2 regions of the Ureibacillus sp. FSL K6-0165 genome follow, and region 2 is predicted to be linked to the other one. Evidence: predicted binding sites of a transcription regulator. Region 2 holds the regulator's gene; the other holds the start of a gene.
What was found. The regulator LexA, encoded in region 2, represses DNA repair genes until DNA is damaged. The targets are predictions, from matches to a motif close to CGAACATATGTTCG.
Positions count from the first base shown of each region.

Region 1: parE (DNA topoisomerase IV subunit B) is a predicted target of LexA. The motif match lies at 5,617-5,630, and genes of this name have one in related genera.

Region 1 covers NZ_JBBOQS010000001.1:2,049,663-2,057,235, forward strand. Annotated here, with positions in the region: partial or broken gene NST00_RS10205 (branched-chain amino acid ABC transporter substrate-binding protein) at 1-34, shown strand, start outside; gene NST00_RS10210 (DMT family transporter) at 157-1,059, opposite strand; gene parC (DNA topoisomerase IV subunit A) at 1,175-3,625, opposite strand; gene parE (DNA topoisomerase IV subunit B) at 3,625-5,598, opposite strand; gene plsY (glycerol-3-phosphate 1-O-acyltransferase PlsY) at 6,012-6,614, shown strand; gene NST00_RS10230 (HesB/YadR/YfhF family protein) at 6,640-6,930, shown strand; gene NST00_RS10235 (hypothetical protein) at 6,969-7,337, opposite strand; gene tlp (small acid-soluble spore protein Tlp) at 7,492-7,573, opposite strand, start outside.
Region 2 covers NZ_JBBOQS010000001.1:2,555,489-2,563,061, forward strand. Annotated here, with positions in the region: gene tkt (transketolase) at 1-472, opposite strand, end outside; gene NST00_RS12635 (DUF896 domain-containing protein) at 602-832, opposite strand; gene NST00_RS12640 (YneB family resolvase-like protein) at 899-1,555, opposite strand; gene yneA (cell division suppressor protein YneA) at 1,542-1,883, opposite strand; gene lexA (transcriptional repressor LexA) at 2,051-2,668, shown strand; gene NST00_RS12655 (gamma-glutamyl-gamma-aminobutyrate hydrolase family protein) at 2,721-3,425, opposite strand; gene NST00_RS12660 (prepilin peptidase) at 3,730-4,491, opposite strand; gene NST00_RS12665 (hypothetical protein) at 4,520-5,209, opposite strand; gene NST00_RS12670 (hypothetical protein) at 5,206-5,790, opposite strand; gene pilM (type IV pilus biogenesis protein PilM) at 5,787-6,764, opposite strand; gene NST00_RS12680 (type II secretion system protein) at 6,998-7,465, opposite strand.

The DNA.
Region 1 (7,573 bases), 510 kb from region 2:
TCCAGCCACATTTGTTGGTGAAATAAGCCAATAAAAAGACTTTTAACAACAAAACCAATTAGAAAAATAAACAATGCATTTTACTCAAAACAAAAAGAGGAAGGCAGATGAGCTTTCCTCTTTTTATCATTTTATTTAATTCGAAGGTTCCCTTCCCTACTCTCTCGATAAAATAACTATTGTTAGTAAAATGCATAATGATCCAATCCAATCAATCCATCCAAAAGCAACCCCTAAGAATGCTACAGATGTTAATGTTGCGGATAATGGTTCAAAACAAGCTAGTAAACTTGTTTCAGAAGCGCTTAAATATTTTAAGCTATCTAAATAAAAATAAAATGAAAGAACGGTTCCGCAAACAACGACAAATAAGAAAGCAAAGTTTGCCTCAATATGCCATTGCCCTTCAAATTGCCAAGGAGCTCTTATAATGCTAAAAACTATTCCACCTATTAACATTCCCCAGCCAATGGTAATAAAGGATCCCCATTTTTTTAATAATTTAATTGGATAAATCGTGTAAAATGCTAAACCAAGGGCAGACAGAATTCCCCATAAAAAAGCTTCTTTTGAAATCGTTAATGTCTGAATGTTTCCGTGAGTGACAAGCAAAAAAGTTCCAAAAAGTGCTGAAAAAACTGCAATCAGTTCTTTTAATGTCGGTAGACGTTTGGCAATAATAAGATAATACATTGTCACTAATCCTGGACCTAAGTATTGTAAAACCGTTGCTGTTGCCGCGTTTCCGTGTTTGATAGCAGCTAAGTATGTATATTGAACACCGATCATACCAAATATTCCGAAAATGACTAATGGAATGGCGTCATTTTTTTGTTTCCATATGTCAAAAATATGTTTTCCTTCTTTATTATAAGCAATGATTAATAATAACAATCCAGCAAGTAGTAACCGAACAGTTGTAAACCATTCTGTGTTGATATGTAAATGTTGAAACATATATTGGGAAACAGTACCGGATATTCCCCAAAACAATGCAGCAAGAATTACTAACGCCATTCCTTTCGAACGATGTTCAATGGATAACACTAATTTCCCCATAATGATTCCCCCAAAATAAACGATGATAACAATAGTAAACCGTTTTCGAAATTTTTTCAATTTAAAAGTGGACAACTCAATAATAGAGTCATCCACAATATTATGTTCTTATTGATTATAAATCCTTTATAACTTCTTGAATAGGTTTGAGAATTTTTACAAATAATAATTCACCATCGTTGTTTATATCGAATTTCAATGAACCATTTGAATAACGATCTGCTTTAGTGAGTTCAGAAATTGCAAATTTCTCTTGTACTTGTTTTTTCGTTACTACAAGTACCGAATCTTCTTCATTAACAACCAAAACGTTAAAGATACGGTGAGGATTTGTTTTTAATTCTTTCAATATGACAAGACCACGTTTAGCTCGGCCTGTTCGTTCGATTTCGGAAATACTCATCCGTTTGATTGCACCTCGATGGGTAACGACAAGTACATCTTGTTTAGCATCTTTTTCAATTACATTAACTGCGGCTAATATATCATCATCTTTTAAATTGATGCCTTTAACCCCACCTGTTTTGACACCCGTAATCGGTATTTCTTCCATGTTAAATCGTACTGTATAGCTTAAATATGATGTTAGGATAACATCCTTATCGGAAGATACAAGGTTTGCATAAATCATTTCATCGTCATTTTTTAGGTTCATTGACTTAATTGGTTTGGAGTATCGAGATACTTGATATTCAGCTAGACTCGAACGCTTCACTTGTCCTTGTTTTGATGCCGTTAATACATGTAAGTTTTCATCATCAAAGTTTTCAACGCCAATAGCACCTATTACTTTTTCGCCTTCTTCAATCGGAACAATACTTGAAATATGTTGACCTAAATCTTTCCAACGAATATCCGGCAATTCATGAACTGGTTGATAAATGTAGTTACCTTTATTCGTGAAAATTAATAGGTAATGTTGAGTATTCAATGTCTCTTCAAATAGTAAATAATCCGATTCTTTCATTGCAATATCTTCCGGGCTTGACGCTGCATAAGATCGTAGACTTGTCCGTTTTACATAACCATCTTTTGTAACAGTCACGACAACATCTTCGCTTGGCACTAAAACGTCTAGAGACAATTTGATTTCTTTAATTTCAGCTTGGATAGTGGAACGTCGAGGCTCGTCAAACTTTTTACGCAATTCTTGGATTTCTTTTTTAATGACCTTAATTAATTCTTTTTCACTACTTAATATTTTCGATAGTTTTTCTGTTGTTTTTTGTAATTCTTCATGCTCTTTTTGGAGCTGCGTAATATCTGTATTTGTTAAACGATATAATTGCAAGTTAACAATTGCTTCTGCTTGTGCTTCAGTAAATTGGAATTTCGATTGCAAATTGTTTTTTGCATCTCGTTTATCTTTAGAAGAACGAATTGTTTGAATGACGTCATCTAAAATGGATAAAGCTTTTATCAAACCTTCAACGATATGTAATCGATCTTTTGCTTTTTGAAGGTCAAATTTCGTCCTTCTTGTTACAACATCCTTTTGATGATCGATATATGCATCTAGCATTAATGGAAGTGTCATCATTGTTGGACGCCGATTATGAATAGCAATCATATTAAAGTTATATGTGATTTGTAAGTCTGTGTTTTTATATAGATAGTTTAAAATGGCTTCTCCATCAATATCTTTCTTTAATTCAATAACAATTCGGAGTCCTGCTGTTCGGTCAGATTCATCTCGAATGTCAGCAATCCCCTCTAAACGCTTGTCAAAACGCATTTCATCAATTTTCTTTACAAGTTGTGCTTTATTCACATCATAAGGGATTTCAGTGATGACAATTTGCTCTTTTCCACCTTTAATGGGTTCTATTGTTGCTTTGGAGCGAATAATAATTTTTCCTTTGCCTGTTTCATAGGCTTTTTTAATGCCATCAATCCCTTCTATGATTGCACCAGTAGGAAAATCAGGCCCCTTTATGACTGTCATTAAATCATCTACAGTACAATTTGGATGGTCTAGACGCATCAATATTCCATCTAATACTTCTGACAAGTTGTGAGGTGGTATATCTGTTGCGTAACCTGCAGAAATACCAGTAGCACCGTTTACAAGTAAGTTAGGAAGTTTAGCAGGAAGCACAGTCGGTTCAGTGTCTTGGTCATCAAAGTTTGGAACGAAATCGACTGTTTGTTTATCAATATCTTTTAGCATTTCTGCAGCTACAACGGAAAGGCGCGCTTCCGTATAACGCATTGCTGCTGGGGGGTCACCATCAACCGAACCGTTATTTCCATGCATTTCAATTAACGGATAGCGAGCTTTCCAATCTTGGCTAAGTCGTACCATTGCTTCATATACGGATGAATCCCCATGAGGATGGTAGTTACCAATAACATTACCGACTGTTTTCGCAGATTTTCGGAATGGTTTTTCATGGGTATTCCCTTCCCTATACATCGCATAAAGAATTCTACGTTGCACAGGTTTTAATCCATCTCGAGCGTCGGGGATCGCTCGATCTTGAATGATGTATTTACTGTAGCGACCAAAACGATCACCAATCACGTCTTCTAAAGTCAATTCATGAAATCGTTCGGTTGACGCCATTATTCTTCCTCCTTATGTTGGATGAAATCGGTTACTAAAGTATTTGTATCTTCTTCCATACCAAAATCTACATTGGATTCTATCCATTTACGGCGAGGTTCGACTTTATCACCCATTAAAGTTGTAACGCGACGTTCTGCACGGGCGCCATCTTCAATCGTTACACGAATCAGTGTTCTCGTTTCAGGATTCATCGTCGTATCCCATAATTGGTCCGCATTCATTTCGCCGAGACCTTTATAGCGTTGGATAACATAGCCCTTCCCTACTTTTTTAATTTTTTCTTGTAATTCATTTTCGGTCCAAGCATATTCAACAACTTCGTTTTTACCACTGCCTTTTGACACTTTGTAAAGCGGTGGTAAAGCTAAATAGACTTTTCCAGCTTCAATTAATGGGCGCATGTAACGATAGAAAAATGTCAGTAGAAGAACTTGGATATGGGCACCGTCAGTATCTGCATCGGTCATTATAATAATTTTATCGTAAGCCACATCCTCTAAATTAAAATCAGGACCTACTCCGGCTCCGATTGTATGAATAATGGTAGCAATCTCCTCATTTTTCATAATGTCCGTAAGTTTTGCTTTTTCTGTATTAATAACTTTACCGCGGAGTGGCAATATCGCTTGGAACCTGCGATCGCGACCTTGTTTTGCAGATCCCCCTGCAGAATCACCTTCCACGAGGTATAATTCATTTTTTTCGGGATTGCGAGATTGGGCAGGTGTTAACTTCCCAGAAAGAATTGTTTTAGCTTTTTTGCCCTTTTTACCGTTTCGTGCTTCTTCCCTAGCTTTTCTCGCTGCTTCCCTTGCCTGTCCAGCTCGAATTGCTTTCCGAACAAGAGATGCGGATAATTCTGCATTTTCTTCTAAAATATATAACAATTTTTCTGATAAAACAGATTCTACAGCAGTGCGGGCTTCGGGAGTTCCGAGTTTACTTTTTGTTTGGCCCTCAAATTGTAATAACCTTTCTGGAATTCGAACGGAAATGATGGCGGAAAGTCCCTCTCTTATATCGGTACCTTCAAGGTTTTTATCTTTTTCTTTTAATAAACCGACTTTTCGTGCGTACTCATTAAAGATACGAGTTAATGCAGACTTGGCACCAGTTTCATGAGTCCCGCCATCTCGAGTACGAACATTATTGACGAAGGAAAGAATAGTTTCGGAATACCCATCATTAAATTGGAAGGCAAATTCTACTTCTATATCATCATGAGTGCCTTCCACATATTTTACTGGATGGATGACATCTTTTTCTTCATTTAAATATTCAACAAATGCTTGAATTCCGTTTTCATAGCAAAATACTTCCCGCTTTCCTTCTTCCCTTTCATCAATCAGTTCAATTGTCAAACCTTTTAAGAGAAAAGCTGATTCACGTAATCGTTCAGCTAATGTATCATAATTAAATTTTGTTGTGGAAAATATCGTATCATCCGGTAAAAAGTGAACGAGTGTTCCAGTTTCTTTTGTCGTCCCAATTAATTCAAGGGTTGTTACCGGTTTTCCACCATTTTCAAAGCGTTGGCGATGAATTTGACCATCACGATAAATCGTTACTTCAAGAAACTTAGATAGAGCATTTACAACGGATGATCCCACACCGTGTAGACCACCGCTTGTTTTATATCCACCCTGACCAAATTTTCCACCAGCATGAAGCACAGTGAATATTATTTCAGGTGTTGGTTTACCTAATTTATGCATTCCTGTTGGCATTCCACGACCGTAGTCTCGAACGCTAATGGAATGATCTTTATGGATTTTGACGATGATATGTGAACCAAATCCAGCAAGGGCTTCATCCACTGCATTATCTACAATTTCATAAACTAAGTGATGAAGACCTCGGCTGTCAGTGGATCCAATATACATCCCTGGACGTTTCCGTACAGCATCCAAGCCTTCTAATACTTGAATGGCATCGGCATCATATGTGATCCCTGTTTGATTTATTGCCAAATTAAATCCCTCCAAATACAAACATCCGTTCTGTATCACTAATCGTACAGAGAATCGTTCCATCTGTCAATCACTAGTACATTCGAGCATCCTTTTCATTTTAACAAATTTTTGAAAAGAAAAAAGAAAATTTTTCATAAAGTGTACTTTGTACTGTTTTCATCTTAAAAATAAAAGATTGCCTAATAAATATACTTGCCAACACAATCGCTTTATTTATTTTACAAAGGATAACATATATAATAAATGAAGACATTTCTTTGATTCACGATTAAACATATGATTTCCTTCCACTGTACTATATTTTTTCGCGAATAATAGAAAAAAGCGAAAATGACCTTTCTCTTATAAGAGAAAAAGTGTAAAATGATTATCGCTAATAGTAAAACGTTTATTTTGAAAGGAATCTTGGTATGATTAATGTAATAGCAGTCATTTGTGCGTATTTAATCGGTTCGATTCCGTCTGGATTATGGATTGGAAAAATTTTTTATAAAACGGATATTCGAGAATTTGGAAGTGGTAACTTAGGTGCTACAAATACATTCCGCGTATTAGGAAAAAAAGCTGGAATGGTTGTTACCATCATGGATATTTTAAAAGGTACAGTAGCAACGATACTACCAATGTTTCCGTTTTTCAGTGATACGATAGTACATCCTCTTATTTTAGGAGCAATAGCCGCGGTTGGACATATGTTCCCAATCTTTGCAGGTTTTCGTGGCGGAAAAGCTGTGGCAACATCAGGCGGTGTATTGTTAGGTTATTCATGGCCGTTTTTTATAATTTTAATCATCGGCTTCTTCATCAGTTTAAAACTGACGAAAATTGTTAGTTTATCGTCAATGGTTGTATCTGTCATAGCCGTGATTTATAGCATTATTTACTGGTTACTTACTGGTGATTACGCATTATTTATCTTAGTATTGATTTTAGCAACTTTTATATTTTATCGACATAAATCCAATATCAAACGCATCAAAGAAGGTACGGAACCGAAAGTTAAGTGGTTATAATGTTTTTCGAAAGGATTTGGCGTAAATGAAAATTATTATTTCGGATGAAGCGTTGGCTTGGTTCAAAGAAGAAATGGAAGTAGAATCAGGTGATTACATAAGGTTTTACGCTCGTTACGGTGGTTCTTCCCCTTTCCATGAAGCTTTTTCTTTAGGAATGAACCGTGAAAAGCCTCATAATATTGGGGTTGAAACGGTTGTAGATGGCATCCATTTTTATGTTGAAAAAGATGATGAATGGTTTTTCAATAATCATGACTTATATGTTTCTATTGATTCAAAAACGGATGAATTAATTTACGACTATAAAAAATAAAAAAAGGAAGTGGATCAAAAAATCCACTTCCTTTTTACTTAAAATTTTTTTATATCGATAACTTCTTTTTCGTATCCAAGTGCTATTACCATTTCGTTATATGCATTTAACACTTCATTATATAATAGGTTTACCTGTTCTTCATTTACTTCTCCATCCATCTCATAGCGTGCAGCATCAAATTGGCTACTAAATTCATTTAATTTCACTTTAAGAGTTTCTACTTGTTGCGATTGTCTCGCTTCCTCACTTGCATATGTATAAACATTAAATGAATGCTGGTTAGCAGTAAATTTTTCAATTAATTCGGTACGTTTTTTTCCTTTGACTGAAGCAATTTTTTTTAATTGTTTCATTAGATCCATTACATTACGGCTTTGATTTACGAGCGTTTCAACCATATTCATATGCAATGTCCCTCCCCAACATACTTAACTATTATCCACTTCATTATTTTATCAAAATTAAATGTAAATAGCATAAAATCTAGTACAAGTAAATAAAAAAAGCAATCATATTCAAATAAAAAAGAAACTGGCCTTTTGCCAGTTTCTCACGAATTTATACTTCTCCTCTTTTACGAACAGCAGCTTCATCTTTAATTTCTTCACGGAAACCTTCGATTGCTTTACGGCGACGCTCA
Region 2 (7,573 bases):
CATCACCGCAAAGAGCAAAAGTATAATGATCTACAATTTCATGACCAGGTTTATTGTATGTAGCTGCTAAGTGACGTTCAGCCATCGCCATACCAACAGCCATTGCAATACCTTGTCCAAGTGGGCCAGTTGTTGCTTCAACCCCTACTGTGTGACCGTATTCAGGATGCCCAGGCGTTTTTGAACCCCATTGGCGGAAATTTTTGATTTCTTCCATATCTAAGCCATATCCACCTAAATGGAGAAGGCTGTATAATAACATGGAACCGTGTCCTGCGGAAAGAATAAAGCGGTCGCGGTTAAACCATTTTGGGTTTTTTGGATTATGGCGCATTTGTTTCGTCCATAATGTGTATGCCATTGGAGCTGCACCCATTGGAAGACCTGGATGCCCAGAGTTCGCTTTTTCAATGGCGTCAATTGATAAAGTTCGGATTGCGTTAATTGCAAGTAAATCCGCTGTAGTCGTCATATGATTGACATCCTTTCTCGTGCTAAATATTTGTTCCGTATTCAGTTTAGACAACATTTACAGAGAAAACAATCTAATTTTTAGGAATGTCATATTTTTTACTTTAGATAGCAATATACTTATAACTCGTTAATTTAATTTATTGCGGCGAAGCTGTTTTATTTTATCCGGTGTGACATCGTTACCTTCGATATCATATACTTGCACATTTTCAATCGTCTTTCTAAATGACTCACGGAAAGCCTCTAAATATTCTTTCCTTAACATTGTGCGCTCTTTCGCTTCTTCTTCTGTTAATTTGCCCTCCTTCGCTTTTCTCGTTAATTCATTGATGCGGGCAATTTTTTCTTTAGACAACATTCCATTCACACCTTTCCTTTTCAATACATAAAAGGATATGCAAAAAAGACTCGAAGTGCAAGTAGATTAATCTTCGAGTCTTTCTTTATATTCCATATATCTGCGATGAACAGTTGCTTTACTTACCTCATATCCTAAACCTCTCAGAATTGAAGCAATTTCTTGGAATGTTAATCCTTTTTCCCGTAAATTGACAATTTCTTCAATCGGAACAACAATCCGTTCTCTCCCTTCACGTTTATGTTTATTTTTAAAATTCCGTTCAGGGCGATATCCGTTTTCCACTGCTCGACGCATTCCTCGTTTTATTTTGGCATTATGTATTTTCCGCTGATATTCTTCAACAATGGCTAAAATTTCTAACAGCATCGTATCCATTTCATTCATTGTTAATGGACCGGCATCATTAAGAGAATATATTTCTATATCGCTTTTTTTTAGCAAATGCAATACTGCAACGCGGGCATGTCCACGGCCTAAACGCGTTTCATCTTGAACGAAAACACTTCCAATATTGTGTTCCACAATATAATCCATCATTTCGAGCAATCCTTCTCGGTTTACATCATAACCGCTATGTTGATCTTCGAAAATGTTGACTACTTGAAACCCTAATTGTTGGGCATAGATTGAGAGTTCCTCTTTTTGTCGTTCTAATGAAGTTTCTTGCTCGTTTTTTTCAGTGCTTACCCTTGCATATATAACCGCTTTATTTTCTTTCATTGTCTTTTACAGCTACCTTTATTGATTGAATTTCTTCTTCATTCATCGCAATATAGATTGCATCTTTCGGAATAGGAATCATTAATGTCTCACCTGCAATGATATAATCAACGTTGATGTTGTTTTCCTTCGCTACTGTTCGAATCCATTCCTCCGTCGTCATATATCCTTTATAGCGATCTGCTAATGTCCAAAGCGTATCGCCTTCTTTAATTGTAATTTGTTCAAACGTCATATCTCCATCATCTGTAATGAAAATATAAGCAATAATGAGTAATGTTACAATAGATAGAATTTTAATATAATGATTCTTCTCTAACCAACTCATTTTCCGTTCCCCTTTTCTCGAATACTTGTTCGGAATATCTGTTCTTAATATAATACGAACGTACGTTTTTGTCAATAGGTTTTTCGAACTTGTGTTTGCATTGTTCGAGATGTGCTGTTATACTATATGTAAAATATGTAAAACTATTCACATTAGAGGTGACCAACATGGAGAAATTATCAAAAAGGCAAAAGGATATTTTAGAATTTATAAAAGAGGAAGTTCGAGCAAAAGGGTATCCTCCATCCGTTCGCGAAATAGGTGAAGCAGTTGGGCTTGCCTCTAGCTCAACAGTACACGGTCACCTTACGCGCCTAGAACAAAAAGGATATATTCGGAGAGATCCTACTAAACCTCGAGCAATAGAAATATTGGATAGTGACGAAGTGGTTCAAAAACAGCCAGTTGTCCATGTGCCATTAGTCGGTAGAGTAACTGCTGGTAGTCCAATTACAGCGATTGAAAATATAGAAGAATATTTTCCGCTACCTGCTACATACGGAACAAGTGAAGATCAGCTGTTCATGCTAGAAGTAATGGGAGATTCGATGATTGAAGCCGGTATTTTAGATGGAGATTACGTCGTTGTGAAAAAGGCATCTACTGCAAACAACGGAGAAATTGTAGTTGCCATGACGGAAGAAAATGAAGCGACTGTGAAACGATTTTATAAAGAAAAGAATTATTTCCGCTTACAACCTGAAAACTCTTCTATGGAACCAATCATTGTTGATAATGTCACGATTTTAGGAATTGTAGTTGGTTTATATAGAAAATTTCATTAATTACTAGAAAAAACTCGCAAACTATTCATCTGAATGCGAGTTTTCTTCATTATTATTCTTTTGTACAAGCAGCAACAAATGCTTTGAATAATTTTATTGCTCCTTCCTCACCATTAAAAGCCAGCTCTTCTGGATGCCATTGAACGCCGATGCAAAATGGTGAAGTTTTATGTTCTACCGCTTCCACGATGCCGTCGCTAGCCACTCCGACAATTGTCAGGTCTTCCGCAATTTCTTTTACAGCTTGATGATGGAAGGAATTCACTGCTATTTTTGTGGAGCTTACAACTTGCTGCAATTTACACTTATCTTGAAGATGAACAAAATGGGATGTTTCGGAACGATGAGAATTTTGGGTATGCAGAAGAATTTCTCTTTCATTTTGTGAGTAAATATCTTGGATAATTGTCCCACCTAGCGCTACGTTTAACACTTGCAATCCACGGCAAATTGCAAGAATCGGGATATTTCGTTGAAGTGCAATCTTTGTCCATTGAATTTCCCTTTCATCACGCTTTGTTACAACTCTCCCCAATTTAGGAAGCGGTTCTTCACCAAAAAGGATGGGATTGATATCTCCTCCTCCTGTGAGCAATAATCCATCGATTTTATTTATCAATTGCTCTCCATCTTCTTCTGCAATATACGGAAGGCAAATTGGAATTCCACCTGCATTGAGAATGGCTTGTACGTATGACTCATTTACCCGATAAGTTCCCCCCTCCCAATCCATTGTTATACCTATAATTGGTTTCATATAGTCATCCCCCTTGCCAATATATTATGTAATATACCAGCTGATTATCTATTTTTTACCAAAAAATATAACGAGATTCCATGTAAAAGGTAGTTACCACACCAACATTTACAAGGAGGAATCTCTCATGAATTAGATTTACATTACCTCAAAACTGTGCACTATTCACACATGTTTCTACTTTACTACACAAGCAGACACTCTATCCGCAAAAGTTTCTACCTTATCTACACTAACCTCCCACACCATTGTTTAAACCAAACAAAAAAGCATCACCCAAATAGGTGATACTCTTTTGATGAATTTAACTAAAACTAAACAATCCCCAATACCACTGGATGATTGCATCGCCGTAAAAATACACGATGACTGCTGCCAAAGCAATGGACGGGCCAAATGGAACAGGAGTTTTGCGACCTTGATTTCGCATCCATAACACAATCACACCGACAATCATGCCGATGACGGATGCTAAAAATAAAGTTAACAACGTTTTCACTGTCCCTAAAACCAATCCGATTAAAAAAAATAGTTTTATATCTCCACCACCCATACCGCCTTTTGAAATCACTGCTATCAAAAGCAATATACCAAATCCTACCGCTCCACCGAGAAAAGCATCCCACCATGGTTCAATCGGGGAAACGAATCGACCTAAGATTAGCAATGGTAAAAAGAACAGAAGCACTTTATCCGGAATAATCATATATTTTAGGTCTGATACGACGATAATGGCTAATAATGAAATAAAGAAAAGTGCAATCGCCAATTCAATGGACAATCCGAGCTGAATATAACTAAATGCAAATAGCAATCCTGTTGCAAGCTCTGAAACTACATATATCGGCGAAATCTTCGCCTCACACGTCCGGCATTTTCCTCGTAAACATATGTATGAAAATACAGGAACTAAATCAATCGCAGTCAATCTCCTTTGACAATTCGGGCAATGGGATGGTGGAGTAATGATTGATTCATTTTTAGGAATTCTTAGGCCTACAACGTTAAAAAATGACCCAAAGACAATTCCAAACAGGAAGAAAAAAATTCCATACACAATTTCCATGTAAAGCGCTCCTCACAAAATCGATTGACTATTCATCTCCTTCATAATAGAAGGTTGTCACTTGAACAGTTGCCTCGACACTTTCAACTGGTTGTTCAGCAAATTCATTTTCTTCACCAGGTAAAGTGAATTCGATAATATCAACGTGCATAATGCGTTCTATTTTTTCAATTTCTTTAATAAAATGGACTAGATGTTGGAGATCTGGAGATTCCACGTTGACTTCAAATGTAATTAATTTTAACTCTGGAGGTAAAGATTCTTTTGCAATTGTCGAAACAGGTCTTTCGTTTGACGTTTCTTCTCCAGAGGCATCTACATTTTCACTGACTTCTGTTAAAGCGTTAGGGTCTTCCAACTCAGAATTAGAAACGAGCGTATCGTAGTTGTTAAAATCAACCGATAAAATTTTAGTACCCGATACATATTGAGTTTCTTCTATATTTAATATGAGATCATCTAAATTTCTTGTAGCAGGAACTTTTTGACGCATTTCAAAAATCGTTGCTTCGTCAATGCTTTTACTAGCGTTAATTTCCTCTATTTGTTGTTGAATTGTGGCAATTTCAGAGCGAGTCGAAGCAATGGATGATTCTAGAGACGATCTTTCTTCTTTTTTAGGTAAAATAACGTAATAATATACTGCAAATAACAACGCTGCTATGAGGGCAATGATTAATAAGGCGGACGAATTTTTGCCACTTGTTAATTTCATCATTCAACACCTCCAGCAGCTAAATATTGTTGATTAATAAAGAGTGTAAATACTACTTCATATCGGGGGATTTCGTTGAAGTTCGTCGTGTCTTTCTCTTCCTCACGATCACTAGGATCAAAATGTTCAATGGAAGACACTTGCACATCTTGGAAATATGCACTTCCTGTTAGTCGAGACAAATAGTTCGCTATGTCGCTTAATGTTTCAAAGTCTATTGTTACCTTTGCTGTCTTTGCGTCAAATGCATATTCTCTTAAATAAGAATGTTCCGTCTTCAAACGAATCGTTTCATCGATTATGGATGAAACTGGATACGAAATTTGTTCAACAAATTCAATGGATTGCTTTAACGAACCTGTGTTAACGGTCATGCTGTCGAGTTCTTCTTGCAATTGATTCCGCTCTGCAATCACTTGTTGTTCTTCACTTCGCAAATGCGCAATTTCGCCTCGAATTTTAAAATATTGGAACGCAAAAAAAGCAACGAGAAGTAAAACAACAATTGTTAAGAGAATATAGAGATGTTTCGATGCGGACTGCCTTTTATCGACTCTCGGCAACAGGTTAATATCTGGAATCATGATTTAACCTCCTTTAAGGCAAGTCCCATTAACGATGCATGTTTTGCCTTCAATTCAGGATAATGTTGTTGTATAAACGGATCATTAATTAATTGCATTGGTAAATCAAAACTTTGTTGCAAAAAGGAATGAATTTCATCAAGATAAGGATTATCCCCCATGACGATGATTTCATCGACTCCCTTTTCCCCTTTATTTAAAGAGAAACGGAAGAAATTCATAATACGGTCCAGTTCCAACACTTGGTCAGAAATGAGCATGCGATAATCTTCAAACTCTCCATTATAGGAGAAGTCTAGTTGGTGCTCCCCCGCTTCTTTCGCCTTCCATCGGCTCAAATCCGTATCAATTGGTTGAAACCGTTGGAATTCGACATTCCCTTTAGAATAAATAGTAATGGATAATTCATTAAGTAACCAATTTGTCAATAAATAGGTTTTTTGTTCATTTAATAGATTCAACGATTCAAGCAATCGTAAATTACAGAGTGCTCGAACATCCGCCGCTTCTGGATGCATTGAAATATCTAACAATAGATTTATGTATTTATTGACTTGTTCGGAGCTGGCAGCAAACATCATTGCCTTGCCGTCTCCTTCTTCTGGGTCAAACACATCAATCAGCGGTTCTTCAAAAGGAAGATGTATGGAATGACCAATTTCCATTTCCGCATATTCTCTTAAATTATTCAAATCAACATCTTCAGGATGATCAAAAGTTTTTAATAGAATAAAAGAATCTGGAACGATAAAACGAACAGATTGGTTTTTCGTCCCCCATTTTGGAGCATATTTTTTTAAGAGTTCGTATAGCGTCAACTCATCTTTTACATCCGATTCTTCTATTACCCCTTCTGGAATGGCAATCTCCATTACTTTCGCCTGCGATAAATCTGAACCCTTCATCACCAGGAAGCGAAGTACATAATCATTGAATTCAATGGATATATGTGACTTTTTCTTTCGTCTAAACATACGCAGGCCTCCATTTATTAAAATACATATTTCTATTATTATTTAATACCTAATCGAAAAACCAACTTAAATTGTTAGTTGTTCCTATAGGAATTAAATATTATTTAATAAAAATTAATATTTTAGTTTATCTGATTACAGAAAATGGTGTAATATTTAATCTTAATAACAAGATGTTGGGCAACTAACCTATTTATGAGGTTAGTTGCCATTATTAATAGATTGAATTATAATTAATCTTTTCCTTCAAGTTTGAAACCATCACCTGAAATATTTCCTTTTTCAACTTGCAATTTTTCTAAGTCTGTACCTTCATCAACTGTGTAAGATTTATTACCAGCTATTGTCCCAGAAACTTTAAAAGTTATATTTCCATTATTTTTAGTAACAGTGATTTCAGAAATTGTACCTAAATTTGTTACAAACTGTGCTGCATTAGGTGTACTTTTATTATTCTCTGTTTCTGTTTTAACAACTTTAAATTCATTTGCAGTATTATATTCTGTAAAATATAAATTAGCCGCACTAACTACGTTGGCAATATCAGCTTTAGCAGCTTTTACACGACTATTTTCAATAATATTACCAATTGCAGGAACTGCAATTGCTGCAACAATTGCTAAAATAACAATTACCGCTAATAACTCCACTAATGTTAAACCTTTTTCATTTCTTAATCGTTTTTTCAATAAATTGAACATATAAAAACCTCCTTAGGATTTGTCTATAATTCGTTATATCATCGTTCGAACACAAAACTTTTATCTGTAAACCTCACCCCCTTAAATTGGCCCGAAACTAGAAATCTA